Regions from separate parts of the Gordonia sp. p3-SID1431 genome, predicted to be linked through region 1. Evidence: predicted binding sites of a transcription regulator. Region 1 holds the regulator's gene; each other region holds the start of a gene.

Region 1 (7,345 bases):
GGCCGGCGAGACCGATGCCCGACTTCGACGAGTCGGCCGCGTCCGCGTCCGCGCCGTCGCCGGTGACGCGCGCCGCGTTCGGGTCGCGCCCCGCCGCGACCGCCTCGGCGATCATGGCGTCGGGTTCGTTGATGGCGCGCTTCACCCCGGATGCGATGACGGGTTTGCCGCGGAACCGGTTGCGGTCCTTGACCCCGACGTCCGTGGCGAAGATGACGGCGTCGGCCGACGCGATCACATCCGGATCGAAGGCCGTGGTCGCCGAGGACCCCTGGGTCTCCACCGCGAACTCGACGCCGGCCCGTTCGGCGGCGTACTTCAGGGCGTCGGCCGCCATGTAGGTGTGGGCGATGCCGGTCGGGCACGCGGTGATCGCGACGATGCGCGGCTTGGCCGGTCCCGGGTCCGGGGTCGGGTCCGAGTCCGGGTGGGCCGGCGCACCTTCGGATTTCGTGGTCGACGTCACTGGTGCTGTCGCGGTGGCCGGGGCAGTGGTCGACGGGGCAGTGGTCGACGGGGTGGCGGTCGGCGCGGCTGTGCTCGCGGCCGGCGGCGCGGGGTCGATGGCCTCGTTGACCAATTCGATGACCCGCTCCTCGTTCTCGGCCGCGCGGAGCGAGGCCACGAAGTCGGGCCGGACGAGTGAGCGCGCCAGCGAGCTGAGGAGCTTCATGTGCGCACTGGCACCCCCCTCGGGGGCGGCGATGAGGAAGACCAGGTCGGCCGGCCCGTCCGGTGCGCCGAAGTCGACCTTGCGGGACAGCCGCGCCATGGCGAGACTGGCCGCGGTCACCGACGCGGTACGGGCGTGCGGGATGGCGATGCCGCCGGGAAGTCCGGTGGCGGACTTGGCTTCTCGGTCCAGTGCGGCCCGCGCGAGGTCGGCGGGATCGGTGGTCCGGCCGGCCGCGGCGAGGGCGTCGGCGAGCGTGGTGATGACGGCGGCGGGATCGCCGCCGGCGTCGACGTCGAGACTCACCGTCTGCGCGGTGATGATCTGCTCGGTCATGGCATGTCCTTCGGTGGAAAGGGTGGGGTCGGTGCTGGGTGGGTCGATGGTGGATGGAGTCGGTGCTGGATGGGTGCGGTGTTGGATGGATGTGGGGACCCGCCGGGACGGTGCCGTCAGGTCATGCGCGCGGCTCCCGACAGTTCGGTCACCCGCACGCCGGGGAGGTCGAGGTGGTCGGGCGTGGGGGCCTGGGTGCCGGCGAGCGATGCGGCCGCCGCGCCGTACGCCACGGCCGACCGGAGGCAGTCGGCGGGCGCGGCCCCGGTGCTCTGCGCGATGAGGTAGCCGGCCAGTGACGAGTCGCCGGCGCCGACGGTGCTGCGCGGGACGATCGGCGGCGGGGTCGCCGACCACACGCCGGACGCGGTGACCAACACGGCCCCGACGGCGCCGAGGGTGGCGAGGACGTTGCCCCCGATCTGCTCGGCGATGGTCGCAGCGGCGTCGATGACCGGTCCGAGATCGTTGCGCGCGAGCGCTTCTCGGAGCTGTCCGGGGTCGGCGCCGGTCAGTTCGGCGAGCTCGTCCTCGTTGGGCTTGATCAGGTCGACGCGACCGGTGACGCTGGCACGGAGGGGTGCGCCCGAGGTGTCCACCGCGACCCGGCAGCCGGCGAGGACGAGGTCGTCGGCGATCGAGCGGTACCAGTCGTCGGGGACGCCGGGAGGCAGCGAACCGCAGAGGGTGACCCACTGCGCGGAGCCGGCGTGCTCACGGATCAGCCCGACGAGCGCCTCGCGATCCGCGCCCGTCAAGGTGACGCCCGGTGCGTTGATCTTGGTGGTCGTCCCGTCGGATTCGGCGATGGTGATGTTGGACCGGACCTCGCCGTCGACCGGCACGGCGTCGTAGGGGAGTGCGAGGTCGTCGAGTGCGGCCCGCAGCGGGTCGCCCGGTCGCGCCGGGAGCAGTGCGCGGGTGGCCAGGCCGGCGGCCGCGACGACCCGGGCCACGTTGACGCCCTTGCCGCCCGGCTCGGTGCGGACCACGCCGGCGCGCTGCACCTCGCCGCGGGCGAGCGGTGCGCCGAGTTCGAGGGTGCGGTCGAGGCTCGGGTTGGCGGTGACGGTGACGATCATGCGATCACGACCTCGACGCCGCGCGCGGACAGGGCCGCCGAATAGGCCGGGTCGATCCCGGAGTCGGTGATGAGGACGTCGACGTCGTCGAGTCCGGCGAAGGAGGTGAGGTCCTCCCGGTCCATCTTCGAGCTGTCGGCGAGGACCACGACGCGTTGTGCGGCCGCGACCATCGCCGCCTTGACTGCGGCCTCGTCGGGGTCGGGTGTCGACAACCCGTGGGCCTCGCTCAGCCCGTTCGTCCCGATGAAAGCGGTGGTCACGCGCAGTCGGCGAAGCGCGTCCACGGTCTCGACGCCCACGGTCGCCTGGGTGAGACCGCGTACGCGTCCGCCGAGGGCGTGCAGACCGTCGGGATGGGTGCCCGCGAGCAGGCCGGCGATGGGCAGGCTGTTGGTGAACAGGGTGAGCCTCCGATCGGGTGCGGTCGCCTCGGCCGCACGGTAGGTGGTGGTGCCGGCGTCGAAGAGCACCGAACCGCCGTCGGGCGGCAGGAACCGGATGGCCGCGCGGCCGATCGCGGTCTTCTGCTCGATCTGGCTCGACTCCCGTTCGTCGATCCCGAGCTCGCCGAGGGTGCGCATGATCTCGGCGCGTACGGCGCCGCCGTGGACCCGCTGGAGATGTCCGGCGCGTTCCAGTACCGCGAGATCGCGTCGGACGGTCTCGCTGGTGACGTCGAATTTCTCGGCGAGCGCGGCCACGGATGCCCGCCCCGCGAGGCGCACCTCGTCGACGATCGCCTGTTGTCTCTCCTCGGCGTACACACGGCTCCGATCTCCGGTTTCGACCACCCCGCTTGTTGAGGCGTGTGGGATTGGATGTTGTAGTAATTGTGTTTACGCCTGTTTGTGTTGACAAGTCAAGCACTTTTTGTAACGGTGGTCACATCGATAGTCGAGTGAGAGGCAAGACGATGGCGCAGATCCTGACGGGAACCCCGGTGGTCGGCGGGTTGGCCCACGGTCCCGCGCTGTGGCCGGGCGAGCGACCCGACCACTCGCCGGAGAAGCTCGGCGTCGGTGTGGAGATCGCCGAGGAACGGCGCGCCGACGAGGTCACGCGCTTCGCCACCGCGGCCGGCGCCGTCGCCGCGCGGCTGCGCACGCGCGCGTCGCAGAACACCGGGGTGACGGCCGAGGTGCTCGCCGCGACGGCGGGCCTGGCCGAGGACCGCGGCTGGATCGGTGCCGCGACCGCGCTCATCGGCAAGGGCGCCCCCGCCGAGGCCGCTGCCGTCGCGGCCACTGAACAGTTCGCGGCGGTGTTCACCAAGCTCGGCGGACTGATGGCCGAGCGGGTCACCGATCTCAACGACGTGCGCGACCGGGTCCTCGCCGAACTGCTCGGCCTACCCGAACCCGGTGTGCCCACTCCGGAGGTGCCGTCGGTCCTGCTCGCCGACGACCTCGCGCCCGCCGACACCGCGGGCCTCGACCCCACGAGCACCATCGCCCTCGTCACCCGGCTCGGCGGACCGACCAGCCACACCGCGATCATCGCGCGCCAGCTGGGGATCCCGTGCGTGGTGGCGGTGGCCGACCTGGATGAGATCGAGCCCGGCACAACCATTCTCGTCGACGGCAGCACCGGGCGGATCGAGGTGGAGCCCGATGTCGAGGCGGCCCGGGCTCGCGTCGACGAGGATCGGCGTCATGCCGCACTCGTCGCCGGCTGGACCGGTCCGGGGCAGACCGCCGACGGGGTGGCCGTGGCGGTGCTCGCCAACGTCGCCGACGGGTCGTCGGCACGCGCCGCGGCCGGGTACCCCGTCGAGGGCGTCGGGCTCTTCCGCACCGAACTCGCGTTCCTCGAGCGTGCCGACGAACCGTCGGTGGACGAGCAGGCCGCGATCTACCGGGAGGTGCTCGATGCGTTCGACGGGCAGAAGGTGGTCATCCGCACCCTCGACGCCGGGTCCGACAAACCGCTCCGGTTCGTGACCCATCCCGATGAATCGAACCCAGCGCTCGGCGTGCGGGGCGATCGGATCGCGCTGGCGCACCCCGAGATCCGCGCGCATCAGCTCGACGCGATCGCGCAGGCCGCGTCGGGGTCGGCCGTCGCGCCGTGGGTCATGGCGCCGATGATCGCCTCGCCGGCGGAGGCGCGCACCTTCGCCGCCGAGGTCCGCGGCCGTGGTCTGGTCGCCGGGGTGATGATCGAGGTGCCCGCGGCGGCGATCCTGGCCGAAGCCGTCCTCGCCGAGGTGGACTTCGTGTCCATCGGCACCAACGATCTGACCCAGTACACGATGGCGGCCGACCGGATGTCGGCCGATCTCGCCGGACTGACCGACCCGTGGCAACCGGCCGTGTTGAGCCTCATCGCGGGTGTCGCGGAAGCGGGCGCACGTCAGGGAAAGCCGGTCGGGGTGTGCGGCGAGGCCGCCGCCGATCCGAACCTCGCCTGCGTGCTCGTCGGTCTCGGGGTCACCTCGCTGTCCAGCGCGCCTGCTGCTGCCGCGGCCGTGGGGGCCCGGCTCGGCGAGGTGTCCGCACCGGACTGCCGGGCCGCCGCCGAGGCCGCCCTGGCCACCTCGGATCCCGCCGCGGCGCGCGCGGCTGCCGCGGCGGTGCTCGACGGTTCGGTCGGTGGAGAGGTCAGACTCGCCGCATCACGGTGACGACCTTGCCGAGGATGACGGCGTCGTTGCCCGGGATCGGATCGAACAGTTCGTTGTGCGGCATGAGCCAGACGTTGGGGCCCTGACGCTTGAAGGTCTTCACGGTGGCCTCGCCGTCGATCATGGCCGCGACGATGTCGCCGTTGTCGGCGACGTTCTGCTGACGGACCACGACCCAGTCGCCGTCGCAGATCGCGGCATCGATCATCGACTCGCCGACGACGCGCAACAGGAAGAGCGATCCCTCGCCGACCAGCTCACGGGGCAGCGGGAAGACGTCCTCGACGGCCTCCTCGGCCAGGATCGGACCGCCGGCCGCGATACGGCCGAGCACCGGCACGAAGGTCGGCTCGGGCAGCTGACCGGCCGACGGGGTGTCCGGCGACGGTGTGTCACTCGGGGCGATGTTGACCGCACGGGGACGGTTCGCGTCGCGCTTGAGCAGCCCCTTGCGTTCCAGCGTCCGCAACTGATGGGCCACCGACGACGTCGAGGCCAGGCCGACCTCGTCGCCGATCTCCCGGATGCTCGGCGGATAACCGCGCTCGCGCACCGAGCGGCGGATCACCTCCAGGACCCCGGCCTGTCGCGGGGTGAGTGAGGCCTCGGCGGCGGCGGCGTCGAACGGGGCCTCGTCGTCGGCGCCCCGCGCTCGGCCGCGCCTATCGCCGGTGTCACTCATGTTCGGTTCCTCTCGTCTTCGGAACGTGCTGGTAGATGGCTTGCGCCGGGTCCGAGCCTAGCGGAGTGCGACCGGCACCTCAAACATTTGTTCGATGTGTCGCGAGACTTTGTCGGGATGTCGTGCTACAAATTCGAACATCAGTGCATCGAACATCTGATCGATGTTCGAACACCGACTGCCACACCCCGCACGATCCCAGACACTCGAACACCGGAGGGCACCATGCGCACCGCCACTCTCGTCGCTCCCGTCCGCACCGACCGTCCCGATGCCGTCCGGGCGCGCACCGACCGCGCCGATCGCGTCCGGACCCGCGCCCCGCTGTCCGACGGCGGCCGCCCGGTAGACAACCGGCCGGCCGGCACCCGACCGCGGGGTGCGTCGCCGGTGACCCCGCGGGTGGGCGGCACCCACTGTGGCTCTCCGGTCGGGGTGCGCGGGCGTGGCCCGGTCGGACCCGACGCGGCGGTGTTCCGTCGCCGCCGCCGCACCGCGGTCGCGCTCCTCGCCGGCGTCGGGCTGGCGTTCGTCGTGTGGGTGTTCGGTGTCGTGGGCCAGAACTACTCGGACTCGCTGACCCCGTCCGCCGTGAGTGCCGAGGTCGTCCACGTGCGCTCGGGGGACTCGCTCAGCTCGATCGCCGGCCGGGTGGCACCCGAGATGCCGCGCGAGGTCGTGATCGACGAGATCGTCGCGATGAACGATCTCGGCTCGAGCGCGCTGCAGGTGGGCCAGCCCCTGCTCACCCCCCGGTACCGCTGAGGCCGGGCGGTATCCTCGATGTCACAGGGGCCGGCCGACAAGCGGCGGGGCGCACGCTTCGGGTGCGTTCCAGCGTCCCGCGACCTGCGTGAGGACACGATGCGCTGCCCCTTCTGCAAGAACGACGACACCAAGGTCATCGACTCGCGTGTCGCAGATGAAGGGCAGGCCATCCGCCGCCGTCGCTCCTGTGTGGAGTGCGGTCGCCGGTTCTCGACCGTGGAGAGCGCCGTGCTCGCGGTGGTCAAACGCAACGGCGTGACCGAACCGTTCAGCCGGGAGAAGGTCATGCGCGGCGTGCGGCGAGCCTGTCAGGGCCGCCACGTCGCCGAGGACGCGCTCGCGCAACTCGCCCAGCAGGTCGAGGACACGGTGCGCGCCAGTGGATCGGCCGAGATCCCCAGCAACGAGGTCGGACTCGCCATCCTGGGTCCGCTCCGCGATCTCGACGAGGTGGCGTATCTGCGCTTCGCCTCGGTGTACCGGTCGTTCGACTCGGTGGAGGACTTCCAGCGCGAGATCGACGACCTGAAGGCGGCATCGGGATCCGGGAGCGCGCTCGCCGAACCCGTGTCAGCCGAGTCGGTCCAGAGCTCGTAGGACCCGTTTCTCCGACACCGGGAACGCGGTGCCGAGACGCTGGGCGAACAGCCCCACGCGCAACTCCTCGACGAGCCACTGCGCTTCGTCGTCGACCACCGCCCGCCGGTGCTCGGGTACCTGTTCGAGGCGTTGGGCCCACCGTTCGACGACGCGATCGACGGCGGCCACCCCGGCCTGGTCGCGTGCTGCGGACGCGGGTAGTGCCTCCAGACGTGCTTGCGCGCCGTCGAGATAGCGCGGCAGATTCTCCAGGTGGCGTCGCGCGGTAGCCGCCACGAATCCGTCGAACACGAGGTGGGCGACCTGTTCGGCGACGTCGTCGGCAGCCAGCGAACCGGCGTGCCGGTCGATCGCCGCCCGCAGCGGGGACATCCGTTCGAGGGCTGCGACGGCCAGCGAGAAGTAGTCCGGTGCGGCCGCGGCGACCCGTGGCCGGATCCGTTCGAGCAGCGCCGAGAAGGATTGTGGTGAGCGAACCGCGGCGAGCTCTGCGTCGTCGATGTCGGCGACCGTGTCCCGAATGGCCCGTCGGGTGCAGTCGGCGAGCAGTGCCTCGGTGGTCGAGTACGGGCTCTGGC
Region 2 (7,345 bases), on a different contig from region 1:
GACATCGGGCGGCCGGATCGTGAACCAGCCCGACGGCAGGAAACGCTTGTGGCTGCGGCCGTCCCGGCGGTCCAGGATGCCGAGCGCGATCAGCGAGACGATCGTCATGAGGATGCCGAGCACGATCGCGGTGAGCTTCAGCAGGGTCGGGGTGCTGACGTAGCGGGTGTCGATGGTGGCGCGCAGCGACAACCCGTCACGAGAGACATCGGCGGGCAGATCGCTGTAGACGCCGACGATCTGGGGACGCATCTCGTGGTCGGCCAGCGCGAAGCCGTGCGCGGCGCCGGAGTCCGCGGCCGGTTCGGGCAGGCCCTCGAATCGTCCGCTCACCCCCTCGCCGTCGGCCCGGAAGACGATGCGACAGTTCGGATTCGATTGCGCAGCCGCTCGATCGGTGTTCAGCAGGGCGACGTTGCGGTCGGTGAGGGTCAGAGCGTCGGACGTCGCCCGGACGAAGAGCCCGCGGGCCCCGGCGTCCTGGCCGCCTTCGGGGATCGTCGACAGCAGTACTCCGCCCTGGCCGGGCAGGCGGGTGGCGAGTGAACACGGAACCGACGTCTCCATGTCGATCGGCACGAAGGAGACCAGCGGGGCGGCGACATCGGAGACGTCGCCGCCCTGCGGCCACTGCAGTTCGGCGGTCGACTGGTTCACCGGCAACAGCGGGGAGAGGATCGCCAGCAGGAATCCGAGCAGACCGGTGACGGTCGCGACGATCTTCGGGTTGACCGTGGTCGCCAGACGGGACGTACGAGGCGTACGGGACTCACTCATCGGATTGGGGCTCCACCCTGATCGAGCCGGCTCGTGACCAGCCCCATTGCGTCGTCTGTGCCGTGTCGATCCGCGCGTCCGGTGCGTCGGACACGAGCGGGGTCAGCTTCTCCAGTGCGCCCCAGTCGCGCACCCAGTCGTCCTGCAGGTACGTCGAGACCGCCGACGCGGACGTGGTGGCCTCCGAGATCCCCAGCAACCCGCCGTCCACGCCGGCCTGCCACGTCTTGGACTGGGAGTTCGTCAGCGGATAGTCACCCAGGATGCGCCACTGCGGGACCTGGGCGACGCCGTGGGACACACCCATCGGCCGCTGGCACGGGAAGTGCGACGCCACCCCGAAGTCGATGAGGGTGGGTACCGTCGAGCCGACGACTGCCTGCAGCGTCTGCAACCGCGGTGCGCGCGGCGGGGTGATCCCGATGAACTGCTTCTCGCCGAGGTTGTTGTCCTGCAGCGACAACCGCATCACGGTCGCGCGCGGCGGGGCGGCCGACATCGGTACGCGCATGTTGCGCCAGGGCATGTTCAGGATCACGGGACCGGGGTCGATGGGCAGGATGTCCGGGCCGACCTGTTCGAAGTTCCCGTCCGCACCCGGGCGGCCGAACTGCACCACCATCTTCTGCCCGAAGTTGCGTACGCCGAAGGTGTCGATGGTCGAGACGGCGCCCGCGGTGCTGAACACCAGCAGCGGCGACGCGGCACGGTCGGCGGGCAGGTCGTACCAGCCGGTCGTGAGCCGGGCCTCGCCCGGATACCCGTAGCTGCCCAGGACCGGCGTGGTGGCGGGGTCGAGCCCGTACGGCAACTTGGCGGTGGAACCGTTCACGGTTTCCGGTCCGCGCCCGCCGGTGGTCCCGGCGCCCAGCCCGCCGGTGATCGCGAACGGGCGGGCCATACTCGCCGACACGTTCATCTGTCCGGGGCGCTGGCTACCCGGCTCGGGCTGGAGGTCGTCGGGAATCCCGTTCGGGGAGAACCCGACCGGGTTCTCACCGCGCAGTGCCTGCGTCGTGGTGGCGCCGTCGGCCGGGATCAGCATGCCGGCGTTGGGGTCGAGTTCGACGAGGACATCGTCGGCGAGGCCACAGCTGTTGCCGCGCAGCGCGTTCAGGTTCTCGGCGAGTGCGGTCGACGCCGGGTACCGGGTCACCGCGGCTTTGGCGAACAGCAGCAACTCCACGATCACCAGCAGACCGGCGATCACCGCCAGTGGTGAGGAGGCGAGAAAGAGTCGTCGGCGATCGGCTCGGGTCTCGCCGGGCCCGGTGTCGGCATGTGCGAGACCGCGATTGGTCACGTAGTCCAGCCGCAGGTGTTGCCAGACCGCGACCGCGGCCGCGAGCACGGCGAGGATGAGGAACAGCGTCGACGCCTGGTAGCCGGCGATGACGGGGGCGCGGTCGAACCAGGAGATGCCGTATTCGTAGAGGAACGGCCACGAGTTGTATCCGGCCATCGCGGCGGCCATCGCGAACAACAGTCCGGAGACGAAGACCGTCAGGTTTCGCGCCGAACGGGCCGCCGACTGGGCCACGGCGACGGTGGCCGCCGCCGCGATCGCCGCCGCCAGCCCGGCGAGCACGCCGAACTGGATGGTCCACTTGGTCGGCGTGAACGCGAACAGGAGGAGGGTGACCCCGACGGCGCCGATGAGACGCCACACGGGTCCCGGGTCGACTCCGCGAATCCTCGTGCGCCGCAACATGACCGCGACCGTGACGAACAGGCCGGCGAGTAGCAGGAGCAGCGGTACGCGACGGGTGAGGGCGCCGTCGTCGGTCACGACCGAGATGAAGTAGTACCGCAGGAACTCCTGGTGCCAGGAGATGACCGGCCCGACCGAGTAGCGCAGCTTGATCGCTTCGAGGACGGTGGCCAGGGTCTGATCGCGGAACACCACGATCAGGACCAGCATGCCTGCGGCCGCGATCGGCGCGAGGAGGGCGAGCGTTGCCGCCCAACGGGATCCGTCCATCCGGTTCCGTCGGTCGATGAGGATGTGCAGCAGTGAGCGGGCCGCCACCAGCAGGATGGCCACGCCGACGACGCCGTGCGGGGCGAGCGCCAGGGTGAAGCCCGCGACGAGGGCGGCCAGTGCCGCGGGCAGGAGCCGCCGGGTCGCGATGGCGTATTCCGCTGCCCACCAGGTCAGCAGCGAACCGAGGACGATGATCCCCTCGCTGCGCAAGCCGCTGCAGAACGGCAACCAGAACGCGGTGAACGTCAGGGCGCCCGCCCAGATGGCCGACGAACTGCGCCGTACCGCGGGGCCGAGGCGTGGCAGCAGCACCCGGCTCAGGACGAACCACGACACGAGTCCGGCGACGAGTTGCGGGATGTGCATCCACAGCACCGACGGCGAGACCGACGACCACGCCGCGAGGAAGCTGTAGTACCAGTCGAACGGTGCTTCGGGGATGCCGTAGAAGCGGTAGTAGTTGGCGAGGTAGCCGAAACCGTCGGCGGTACGGCCCATGTTGAGGATGTAACCGTCGTCGGGCGAACCGGCCCCGAGGACGCTCCAAACCAGCAGGATCGCGGTGACGACCAAGTCGCTGGCCCGGGGTTTCAGTGAATGCCACCACGAGCGGGTGCGCGCGCCGATCCGCCGGTGGTACCCGCCGATGCGGTCGAGCAGCCCGAGCGCGACGACGGCGACGAGTACCGACAGCGCGGCGAGCACCATCACGATGATCTTGAGGATCGACGGGGACGACTCGTACCGGTTGTCGATGGCCACCTGCACGCGCAGGCCGTTACCAGCGGCGTCGCGTGCCTGTTCCGGGCTGAGGTTGCTGAAGATGCCGTCGACCTGCGGGCGGCGGTCCGGCGGCAGGGTCGTCCACTCGCCGAGCCCGACGAACTGCGCACCCGGGCCGGTGGGGGCGGAGAAGATGCGCAGTTCCGAGCATCGGCTCAGGTCGGCGCGGGAGGCGGTCGCGGCGAGACTGTTCCGGAAGGTCACGGTGATCGCGGCGTCGGTGGCGGTGACCCACAGCGACGACGACTTCGAGCGCGGCGCATTGGTCGGCATCGTGGCGAGGACCACGCCGTCCGGTGCCGACGCCAGCGTCGCGCACGGAATGCGGGCGTCGAGGGTCTGCGGGGTCTGCGCGATGAGGGGCGCCATCACCGACGACGTGTCGGCGTTCAGATCCTGCCCGGCCGGCCACTCGAAACCTGCGTCGACGGCCTTGACCGGCAGCAGCGGGGTGAGGGCACACAGCACGATGCCGGCGACCCCCGCCACGATCGCGATCCACCGCGCGGTGCCCGCGGAGATCCTGGTCCCGTGCCCCGACGATTCCGGCCCCGACGAGGACGGTTCGGCGGAATCCTCAGGCGAGGTCGGGGCTGTCACAGGCACGGTGCCTCATCGTAAGCGACGTCCCCCGGGGTACCTAGGGCCCACCCCGCGGCTCTAAAGGTTGAGGTGCGTGAGCGCCGGTACCCCTGCTCCCTGATCCGAAAGAACGACACAACCATTGCGTCGAGAGCTGAGGAGCGGCCGGAGCTTGCGGAGGGCGCGGCCAACCACTGCTCCCTGAGGAGCGGCCGGAGCTTGCGGAGGGCGCGTCACGAAGGGTCCCACACCGCAAAGACCGCACAGTTCTTGCCCGCAGGCGGAGACTACCAGCAACCACCGACAATCCAAGGTGGCAACTCCGCGCAGCAAAGATTCTGTTGGACAACGTATTTCGAGCTGCCGTTTACCCTTCTTTCGTGTACAGTCGAACGTACATTCGCAGCAACGGTTCTCGGGCGAGGTGACCGTCATGTCCGACACCACACGCGTCGGTGGCGATTCGACAGCGCCGCAACCGCGTGCCGTTGAGTTGGTGGCCGATCTCCACCGCACCCTCGACAAGTTGCAGACCGTGGATCTGTCACCGTGTACCGATGCCGAACTCGCTGAAGTGGCCGCGGAGACCGAACGCGCCATCGCACGTCTGACCGTCGCCGGAGACCGGCAGATCGATCAGGCCGTCGCTCGCGACCTGCCCCGCAAGGCCGGCTGCCGGACCCTCATGCAGTACATGACACATCGGCTACGAGTCTCGAACCCGATGCGCCGCCGTAAGCAGATGGACGCCACCGCCCACCGGACCAGCCTCGGCGGCGAGGTCCTCCCACCCGAATACCCCTGCCTCGCGGAAGCTTTCGCACAAGGCGCGGTCGGCACCGCGCACGTGCAGGCCGCATTGGATGTCCTCGACCGCATCCCGGTCGCCGTCGACCACGACATCAAGGTCGCCGCTGAGCGGCAGATGGCCGAGATCGCCACCGACCACACCCCCGCTGAGATCACCCAACTCGGTGCCCGCCTGCTCGCCCACCTCGACCCCGACGGCACCCTGACCGACGACACCGACCAGAAACGACGCCGCGGCCTGTGGATCGGTCGGCAACGCGCCGATGGCACCGCCAAGATCTCCGGCACCCTGACACCCGCACTCGCCGCCCGACTCACCATGATGTTCGCCGTGTGGGGCAAACCCGGACTCAATAACCCCGACGACCCCGCCTCGCCCAGCGGGCCGGCCGGTGCCGCCGACCCCGACGCCCTGGCCACCGCAGCCGACCGCGACGGCCGCACCCTCGCCCAGTCCAATCACGACGCGCTCGACGCTGCACTCGCCGCAGGTTTCGCCGACGGCGCACTCGGCACCTCGCACCGCGGCCTGCCCGTCCAACTGATCATCAAAGCCGACCTCGGCGACCTCGTCCGCGAAGCCGGACTCGCGACCACCGCCACCGGAACCCTGCTGCCCATCCGGGACTTGATCGCGATGGCCGGTGACGTCCAGCCGTGGTTGGCGATCTTCAAAGACGCCACCACTGTGCCGCTGCACTTCGGGCGCGGCAGACGTCTGGCCACCCGCGAACAGCGCCTCGTCTCTTTCGCCCGCCCCGACGGGGAAGTGTGCTCGGCACCCGGGTGTGATCAGCCCGCCACCCAGGTCGACATGCATCACGCCCACAGGGATTGGGCCAAGGGCGGTCTCACCGACATCGACGACCTCGCCCCGGCCTGCCCGCGACATAACCGGATGGTCGGTGACCAGCCCGGGCAGTACACCACCCGCATCGCCCGGTCCGGACCCGACGAAGGCCGCTGCCTGTGGCGGTTGAACGCCGAACCCGGTGCACCGCCCAACCCCGAGCGCCTCAACCGCCGACCCGACATACCCCGGCGGTTCGCAGAACACCTGAACACCGTGCGCAACGAGATCCACGGACCTGCCACCAGGTCCGGCGATGACTCGCGCCCAACCCTTCGTGACGCGCCCTACGCAAGCTCCGGGCGCTCCTCAGGGAGCAGCGGGCGCCCCGACGCCGTCGGCTACGGCGACCGCGGCCGGCGCCTCGAACTCGCTTATCGCGAACTGGTCCATCCGCGAACACCGCCGGAGCACCTCACCAGCCCACCGCTGACCCCGGTCGAAGCAGAACTCGCACGCATACTCACCGACCACCGGTGACGGCAAAGCAGATCGCCTCGCCGACTACCACCGCGGCGACCGGGCCGTCGAACCGTCAGTGCCGCAACGGCGCGGGACTCCACAGTCCGCTGCGGGTGGCGGTGCCGGTCTCGATCTCGGCGAGCGTGTCGACGTCGCCGTATGGCTCGTAGCGTTCGAGGGCGCCCCAGTCGCGTCCGATGTCGGCCATCAGATAGGTCGGCACCGCCGTCGCCTGCTGGGAGACCTCGAGCCAGCCGAGCGGACCGCCGCCGAAGCGGTTCTGCCACGCCGACACCGCGGCTGCCAGGTCGGAGCCCGGCTTGATGCGCCACTTCGGGATCTCCGCGACCCCGACGTCGTGGGTGAACGGGCGCTGGCACGGGAACGCCAGGCCCGAAGTCCAGTCGATGTGGACCGGGTCGGTGCTGCCGACCACGTCCTGCAGGGTGTCCATCTGCGGGATCCGCGGCGGGGTGAGCACGATGAACCGGTCCTCGGCGAGGTTGTCGTCGGTCGCGACGATCCGCACGGCGGTGGTGTCGGACGGCAACTCGTCGGTGTTGTAGCGCAGGTTGCGCCACGACGGCCGTGGACCGGGATCGATCAGTTCGGTGTCGCCGGCGGCCTCGAGGTCGGCATCGCCGGTGTCGGGACCGATCGGGTCCGCGGTGTACTCGAGCATCACGTTCGGGTTGTCGTACTCACCGGCCACCGACATCGTGAGCAGCGGGCGGTCCCGCCAATCCGGCGGCAGCGCGTACCACCCGGAGGTGAGGCGGGCCGGGACCTGGTCGAGCTTGGAGTAGCTGCCCATGACCGGCGTCGAGGCGGGATCGAGGAAGAACGGGAGCGCCGCGGTGCTGCCGTTGATCCCGGGTTCGGCGATCTCGCCGCCGCCGGTACCGCCGGGGTTGGAGTTGACGATGTCGGGGGACTGCCAGACGTCGCCGGACAGGACACCCAGCGACCCCTCGCTGGCTGTCGACTCGAGTGCTGTCGGCACACCGTTGGGGGAGAATCCCGAGGTGGACGGCACGCTGCCCGGTGCGGGCGGTGGTCCGCCGAGAGGGTTGGGCAGCGTCGGGTCGACCGGGCGG
Region 3 (7,345 bases), on a different contig from region 1:
GGGTATGTCGGGTCGGCGGTTGATGTGTTCGGGGTTGGGTGGCGCGCCGGGTTCGGCGTTGAGTCGCCAGGCGCAGCGGCCTTCGTCGGGTCCGTCGCGGACTACCCGTGTTGTGTATTGGCCGGGCTGGTCGCCGACCATCCGGTTGTGTCGGGGACAGGCCGGTGCGAGGTCGTCGATGTCGGTGAGACCGCCTTTGGCCCAGTCCTTCTGGGCGTGATGCATGTCGACCTGGGTGGCGGGCTGATCGCAACCGGGAGCCGAGCACACCTCCCCGTCAGGGCGGGCGAACGAGACGAGGCGTTGTTCGCGGGTGGCGAGGCGTTTGCCCCGTCCGAAGTGCAGCGGGACGGTGGTGGCGTCTTTGAAGATCGCCAACCACGGCTGGACCTCACCGGCCATCGCGATCAGGTCCCGGATGGGCAGCAGGGTTCCGGTGGCGGTGGTGGCGAGTCCGGCTTCGCGGATGAGGTCGTTGAGGTCGGTCTTGATGATCAGTTGCACGGGCAGGCCTCGGTGCGAGGTGCCGAGTGTCCCGTCGGCGAAGCCCGCGGCCAGGGCGGCGTCGAGCGCATCATGATTCGTCTGGGCGAGAGTGCGACCGTCGCGGTCGACTGCCGCGGCCAGGGCGTCAGGGTCGGCGGCACCGGCCGGTCCGCTGGGCGAGTCGGGGTCGTCGGGGTTGTTGAGTCCGGGTTTGCCCCACACGGCGAACATCATCGACAACCGGGCGTGGAGTTCGGGAGTCAGCGTGCCCGAGATCTTCGCGGTGCCATCGGCGCGTTGCCGACCGATCCACAGGCCGCGGCGCCTCTTGCGTTCCGAATCGTCGGCCAGAGTGCCGTCAGGATCGAGATGAGCTAGCAACCGCGCACCGAGTTGAGTGATGTCAGCCGGGGTGTGGTCGGCGGCGATCTCGGCCATCTGCCGCTCAGCCGCGACCTTCACATCGTGGTCAGTTCCATGAGGGATCTGGTCGAGGACATCGAGGACGGCCTGCACATGCGCAGAGCCGACAGAACCTTGTGCGAAAGCCTCAGCGAGGCACGGATGTTCAGGTGGTAGGACCTCGCCGCCGAGGCTGGTGCGGTGGGCGGTGGCGTCCATCTGCTTGCGACGCCGCATCGGGTTCGAGACTCGTAGCCGGTGTGTCATGAATTGCATGAGGGTTCGGCACCCCGTCTTGCGGGGCAGGTCGCGGGCCTCGACCTGATCGATCTGCCGGTCTCCGGCGACGGTCAGACGCGCGATGGCGCGTTCGGTCTCCGCGGCCACCTCGGCCAGTTCGGCATCGGTACACGGCGACAAATCCACCGACTGCAGTTTGTCCAGGGTGCGATGCAGATCAGCCACCAACTCGACCACCCGGGGAGCCGGCACGGACGCGTCGTCGGTGTGTGTGATGCCGGACATGACGGTGACCTCCCCCCGAGAACCGTTGCAGCGAATGTACGTTCGAGTGTACACGAGTCCGGCGGGTCTAGCCACGAAAACAATTGCCCGGCAATATGAATCAGAGTCATTGCGTTGCGGGAACTTGTCGGTGGGCGCCGGTAGGATCTCGCGGGACGACGACCACGTTGTCTGGGTCGGGCGGCATCATCGCCACGACGGCAGGCCGCGCCTCGAGTTGAGCGCGCAGTTCCTGCCGTCTGTGTGACTACTCGACGCCGCCCGTCGACGCGGGGACCCTGATGCTGCAGTCGCAGCACGAATGTCGTTTCCAGCGGAGTTGCTCGGCCGCGACGATAGCATTCTGGGCGGCGAGTGCTCGACGATCAGCCCTGGCGCGCCTTGAATCTGGGGTTGCCCTTGTTGATCACGTAGATGCGCCCCTTGCGCTTGACCACTTGTGAACCGGGTTGGTTCTTCAACGACCGGATGGATGCACGGACCTTCAACGGAGCCTCCTTAATGGAAATTGTTTCCATTAAAGCAGGTCCGTCGACTAGCGCCGAGGCGGGTGTCAGACCTCCCAGGTGTGCACCGGCTCGCCCTCGTGCATCTGGGTCACGTAGTCGCGCAACATGCCATGCAACGCCTGTGTCCGGCTCTCGCCCGCGCGTTCGCGGGCCGCGACCGCCTGACGTTGCCAGACCGATCCCGTCTGGCGGGAGATGCACCGGCCCTCGATGACCGACAGGTAGCGCTTGCGGGCCTTGTCGGAGACGCCGAACCTCTGCAGTCCGTCCTCGGCGAGCACGAGCAGCCGGCGCAGGACGAGTTCGTCGGGCCGCACCCAGCCGACGTCGGGCCAGTAGAGCTGCGATTCCATGCCGGTTCGGGCGCCGGACTGCAGGTTCTCGGCGGCGGCGTTGAACGACATCCGCGACCACAGCGGCCGATCGGATTCGACGAGGCCCCGGACGACGCCGTAGTAGAACGCGGCGTTGGCCATCGTGTCGACGACCGTGGGACCGGCGGGCAGCACGCGGTTCTCGACGCGCAGGTGGGCCTGTCCCTCGTGGATGTCGTAGACCGGACGGTTCCAGCGGTACACGGTCCCGTTGTGCAGACGCAGTTCGTCGAGGGTGGGGATGCGTCCGTCGTCGAGCTCGGCGAGCGGGTCGGTGTCGGTGCAGACGGGGAGGAGCGCGGGGAAATAGCGCGTGTTCTCCTCGAAGAGGTCGAAGATCGTGTTGATCCACCGCTCTCCGAACCACACTCGCGGCCGGACACCCTGGTTCTTCAGCTCCAGCGGCCGGGTGTCGGTGGCCTGTTCGAAGACCGGGATGCGGCTCTCGTGCCACAACGCGGTCTCGGCGAGGAAGGGCGAGTTCCCGGCCAGGGCGACCTGCACCCCGGCGATGGCCTGTGCCGCATTCCAGTGCGAGGCGAAGTCTTCCGGCGCCACCCGCAGGTGCAGCTGTAGTGAGGTGCAGGCCGCCTCGGGCAGGATCGAATCGGTCGAGGTGCGCAGGTGCTCGGTGTGGTGTCCATCGGTCAGCGGGACGCCGGTGATGTCGATCTCGAGATCCTCGCCGCGGGCGGCGAAGATCTGCTCGTTCAGCAGGTCGTAGCGTGGGTTCGCCGAGATCCAGTGGTGCGCGAAGTGTTCGGACTTCAGCGTCGGCAACATGCCGATCATGACCAGGTGGCTCGACGTCTGTGCGGCCCGCTGCTCGGCCCGGTTGAGGGACGTCCGCAGCGCCTGCTCGAGCGAGATCGTGTCGTCGGTCGTGAACGGTCGCGGCGAGACGTTGATCTCGATGTTGAACTGGCCGAGTTCGGTCTGATAGTCCGGATCGGCGATCGCCTCGAGGACGGCGGCGTTCGCCATCGCGGGCTGCATGTCCTCGTCGACGAGGTTCAGTTCGACCTCCATGCCGAGCAACGGCTTCGGCGGACGGCCCTGGTCGGTGAACAGCCCGTCGGCGAGCATCCGCGCGATCGCTTCCGTGCCGCGACCCACCTGACGCCGGAAACGAACCCGGTCCTCGCCGGTGAACTGCTGTTTGGACACCTCGGCTCCCATGCGGTCAATACTGCCCGATCCGCATCGGCGCGAACCCTCTTGCGAAGATGGCGGAGTGCCACCACGCAGGAGAGTGGACCCCGCCGAGGTCCGGGCCGCGGTGCTGGCCGTCTCGGACTGGCTCGTCGACCCGACCGTGCCGACCCCGGGACGCGCCGCCCTCGCCGACGCCGTCCGTCGATCGGCCCGGACACTCGAGCAGCTCGCCCCCGGGAACTCGGTCGAGGTCCGGGTGCCCCCGTTCGTCGCGGTCCAGTGCATCGAAGGTCCCCGTCACACCCGCGGAACGCCGCCGAACGTCGTCGAGATGGCGCCGCGGACCTGGCTGCTCCTCGTCACCGGTGTCCTCACCTACGACGACGCCCTCGCCGCGGGCCTGGTGGATGCGTCCGGGCATCGCGCGGCACTCATCGCCGACCTGCTGCCGCTCATCCCGATCGGCCCGCCGGGCGACCGGGAGTAGGAGTGTGATGCATCACTCGACCGGGGCGTCGGGAATGACCCGCCGGTCGACACCGCTGGAAGATTCGCATCGGGAGCTGACCGACCCGTAAACTCACGCATGTCTCCCAGCCCACTCGACGGACCGATTCGCAGCCCCAGGGAGCTAGTCGATGCCTGATCATTCGATCGCCCACATGAACCTGCTCGCTGCCACGACGCCGGCGGGCGGATGCTCCGCACGCGGCTCGGGTGCGATCAATCCGGCCCCGCTGGACGAACCCGAGAACGAACCGCGTGAGGAATGCGGTGTCTTCGGTGTCTGGGCGCCCGGCGAGGACGTCGCCAAGCTGAGTTACTACGGCCTCTACGCCCTGCAGCACCGCGGCCAGGAGGCCGCGGGCATCGCCGTCGGCGACGGCAGCCAAGTGGTCGTGTTCAAGGACCTCGGACTCGTCAGCCAGGTCTTCGACGAGCAGACCCTGGGTGCGATGAGCGGGCATGTGGCGATCGGCCACTGCCGGTACTCCACCACCGGCTCGACGACCTGGGAGAACTCGCAGCCGATCTTCCGCACCACCGACGCCGGGACCGGCGTGGCCCTGGGCCACAACGGCAACCTGGTCAACACCGCGGACCTCGCGGCGCGTGCGCGCGAGCAGGGGATCAAGAGTTCGGCAGCGACGTCGGACTCCGATGTCGTCGGTGCGCTCCTCGCGCACGGCGCCGCGGACAGCTCGATCGAGCAGGCCGCGATGGAACTGCTGCCCACCCTCAAGGGCGCGTTCTGCCTGACCTTCATGGACGAGCACACGCTCTACGCCGCGCGCGATCCGCACGGGGTGCGCCCGCTGTCACTCGGCCGCCTCGACCGCGGCTGGGTCGTCGCCTCGGAGACCGCCGCCCTCGACATCGTGGGTGCGTCGTTCGTCCGCGACATCGAGCCGGGCGAGCTGCTGGCCATCGACGCCGACGGCGTCCGCAGCACGCGCTTCGCCGAGCCGACCCCCAGCGGCTGCGTCTTCGAATACGTCTATCTCGCCCGTCCCGACTCTGTCATCCACGGTCGTTCGGTGCACTCGACCCGCGTCGAGATCGGTCGCCGACTCGCCAAGGAACACCCCGCCGACGGTGACCTGGTCATCCCGGTACCGGAGTCGGGCGTGCCGGCGGCCGTCGGATTCGCCCAGGAATCCGGGATTCCGTACGGCCAGGGACTGATGAAGAACGCCTACGTCGGCCGTACCTTCATCCAGCCGTCGCAGACGATCCGCCAGCTCGGTATCCGCTTGAAGCTCAATCCGTTGCGCGAGGTGATCCGCGGCAAACGGCTCGTCGTCGTCGACGACTCGATCGTGCGCGGCAACACCCAGCGCGCGCTCATCCGGATGCTGCGTGAGGCCGGCGCCGCCGAGGTGCACGTCCGCATCGCGTCGAGCCCGGTTCGATGGCCGTGTTTCTACGGGATCGACTTCGCGTCACCGGCGGAACTGATCGCCAATGGCATGGAGTCCGAGGCCGGCATGGTCGAGGGTGTTCGCCAGGCCATCGGCGCCGATTCGCTGGGTTACATCAGCATCGACGAGATGATCAACTCGACCGGGCAGGCCGCGTCGAGCCTGTGCGCTGCGTGCTTCGACGGCAAGTACCCGATCGAGCTGCCCAAGGAGACCTCGATGGGCAAGGCGGTCCTCGAACAGATGCTGGCGAGCGCGGCCGGCGACCGCTCGGTGGACCCGCTGACCCAGCCGAACGACAACGTCAGCGCGGTCATGCGGCCCTGATTTCGTGCCGTAGGCCCTCCGGTACCGTATGACCCGTCGGCGAACACGCCGGAAACAACGTTCGACCGAGATTTTCTGGAACGGGAGTGCTGCGGTGATGACGGAGCGGGATGCTGCTGCCGACGAGACGGCCGGGAGCTCGACACCGGCGTCGTATGCGGCGGCCGGGGTCGACATCGACGCCGGTGAGCGGGCTGTGGAACTCATCGCGCCCCATGCCAAGCGTGCGTCTCGCCCGGAGGTTCTCGGCGGGATCGGCGGTTTCTCCGGTCTGTTCGCACTCAAGGGCAACTACCGGGAGCCGGTGCTCGCGGCCGCCAGTGATGGTGTGGGCACCAAACTGGCCGTGGCGCAGGCCATCGACAAGCACGACACCGTCGGCCGCGATCTCGTCGCGATGTGTGTCGACGACCTGGTCGTCTGCGGCGCCGAGCCGCTGTTCCTGCAGGACTACATCGCGGTCGGCAAGGTGGTCCCCGACACGGTGGCCCAGATCGTCGCCGGCATCGCCGACGGTTGCGTCGAAGCCGGTTGCGCCCTGCTCGGCGGCGAGACCGCCGAACACCCCGGCCTGATGCAGGACAACCACTACGACATGTCCGCCACCGCGGTCGGTGTCGTCGAAGCCGACAACGTGCTCACCCCGGACCGCGTCCGCGCCGGCGACGTCGTCATCGGCATGGGGTCGTCGGGATTGCACTCCAACGGGTATTCGCTCGCCCGCAAGGTGCTGCTCGAGTGGGGTCACATGGACCTGTTCGGTCATGTCGAGGAGTTCGGTCGCACCCTGGGGGAGGAGCTGCTCGAGCCGACCCGGATCTATGCCCGCGACTGCCTGGCCCTGATCGCCGAGGCCGACGTGCGTACATTCGCGCACATCACCGGCGGCGGCCTCGCCGAGAACCTTGCGCGTGTGATCCCGAACGGGCTGGTGGCCGAGCTCGAGCGAAACACGTGGACGCCGGCCCCGATCTTCGCGCTCATCGGTCAGCGCGGCCGGGTCGAACAGCTCGAGATGGAACGCACCTTCAACATGGGCGTCGGCATGGTGGCGGTCGTCGCGCCGGAGGACACCGACCGCGCGCAGGCCGTGCTGACGGCACGGCACGTCGACAACTGGGTCCTCGGCACCGTCAAGCGCGCGAGTGACCGCTCGGACAACGACTCTCGCGTCACCCTGCTCGGGGAGCACCCGCGCTTCTAGCGCGATCGGTGAATCCGCAACTCTCGCAGAGACATTGGAGCGGGGGAGCAGCCGGACACACAACACCGACGCCCGCCGGAGGGGATTCCCTCGGCGGGCGTCGGTGTGTGTTCATGACGGGATCACCCCGGAACGGTCGCATGAGCACGCACCACCCATCAGAAACGGGTGGTGCGTACGAAGTCATGGTCCCGCGTCGCCGCGGGTCCGCTCATGCGGAGAAAATGTGGGGTGATCCCGGGCGTCGAGAGATCAACACCCGAAGAGTGTGCGCGTCAAGCGCGTCGCCACTCCTCTTCGTCCACCCAGTCGTCCACCGGATCCGGTCGTTCTACAACCGGATCGCCCTGTCCGGAGAGCTCACGCTGCAAGCTTTCCAGGTCGGTGTTCGGAGTGGAGTACTTCAGCTGACGTGCAACCTTCGTCTGCTTTGCCTTTGCC

The links. The regulator LexA, encoded in region 1, represses DNA repair genes until DNA is damaged. The targets are predictions, from matches to a motif close to CGAACANNTGTTCG.
Region 2: the regulator LexA is predicted to act here: its motif matches at 4,516-4,529, upstream of M4D77_RS03250 (HNH endonuclease signature motif containing protein).
Region 3: the regulator LexA is predicted to act here: its motif matches at 1,445-1,458, upstream of M4D77_RS16875 (HNH endonuclease signature motif containing protein).

Annotation. Positions count from the first base shown of each region.
Region 1 covers NZ_JAMBDT010000021.1:46,782-54,126, forward strand. The annotation lists gene M4D77_RS07790 (fructose-specific PTS transporter subunit EIIC) at 1-1,009, opposite strand, end outside; gene M4D77_RS07795 (1-phosphofructokinase family hexose kinase) at 1,126-2,091, opposite strand; gene M4D77_RS07800 (DeoR/GlpR family DNA-binding transcription regulator) at 2,088-2,858, opposite strand; gene M4D77_RS07805 (phosphoenolpyruvate--protein phosphotransferase) at 3,008-4,717, shown strand; gene lexA (transcriptional repressor LexA) at 4,695-5,399, opposite strand; gene M4D77_RS07815 (LysM peptidoglycan-binding domain-containing protein) at 5,625-6,164, shown strand; gene nrdR (transcriptional regulator NrdR) at 6,264-6,764, shown strand; gene hrpA (ATP-dependent RNA helicase HrpA) at 6,738-7,345, opposite strand, start outside.
Region 2 covers NZ_JAMBDT010000006.1:52,176-59,520, reverse strand. The annotation lists gene M4D77_RS03260 (arabinosyltransferase domain-containing protein) at 1-777, opposite strand, end outside; gene M4D77_RS03255 (arabinosyltransferase domain-containing protein) at 770-4,150, opposite strand; gene M4D77_RS03250 (HNH endonuclease signature motif containing protein) at 4,560-6,266, shown strand; gene M4D77_RS03245 (arabinosyltransferase domain-containing protein) at 6,322-7,345, opposite strand, start outside.
Region 3 covers NZ_JAMBDT010000072.1:14,156-21,500, forward strand. The annotation lists gene M4D77_RS16875 (HNH endonuclease signature motif containing protein) at 1-1,413, opposite strand, end outside; gene ykgO (type B 50S ribosomal protein L36) at 1,779-1,901, opposite strand; gene M4D77_RS16885 (glutamate--cysteine ligase) at 1,967-3,475, opposite strand; gene M4D77_RS16890 (sterol carrier family protein) at 3,531-3,938, shown strand; gene purF (amidophosphoribosyltransferase) at 4,090-5,700, shown strand; gene purM (phosphoribosylformylglycinamidine cyclo-ligase) at 5,798-6,904, shown strand; gene M4D77_RS16905 (DUF3073 domain-containing protein) at 7,180-7,345, opposite strand, start outside.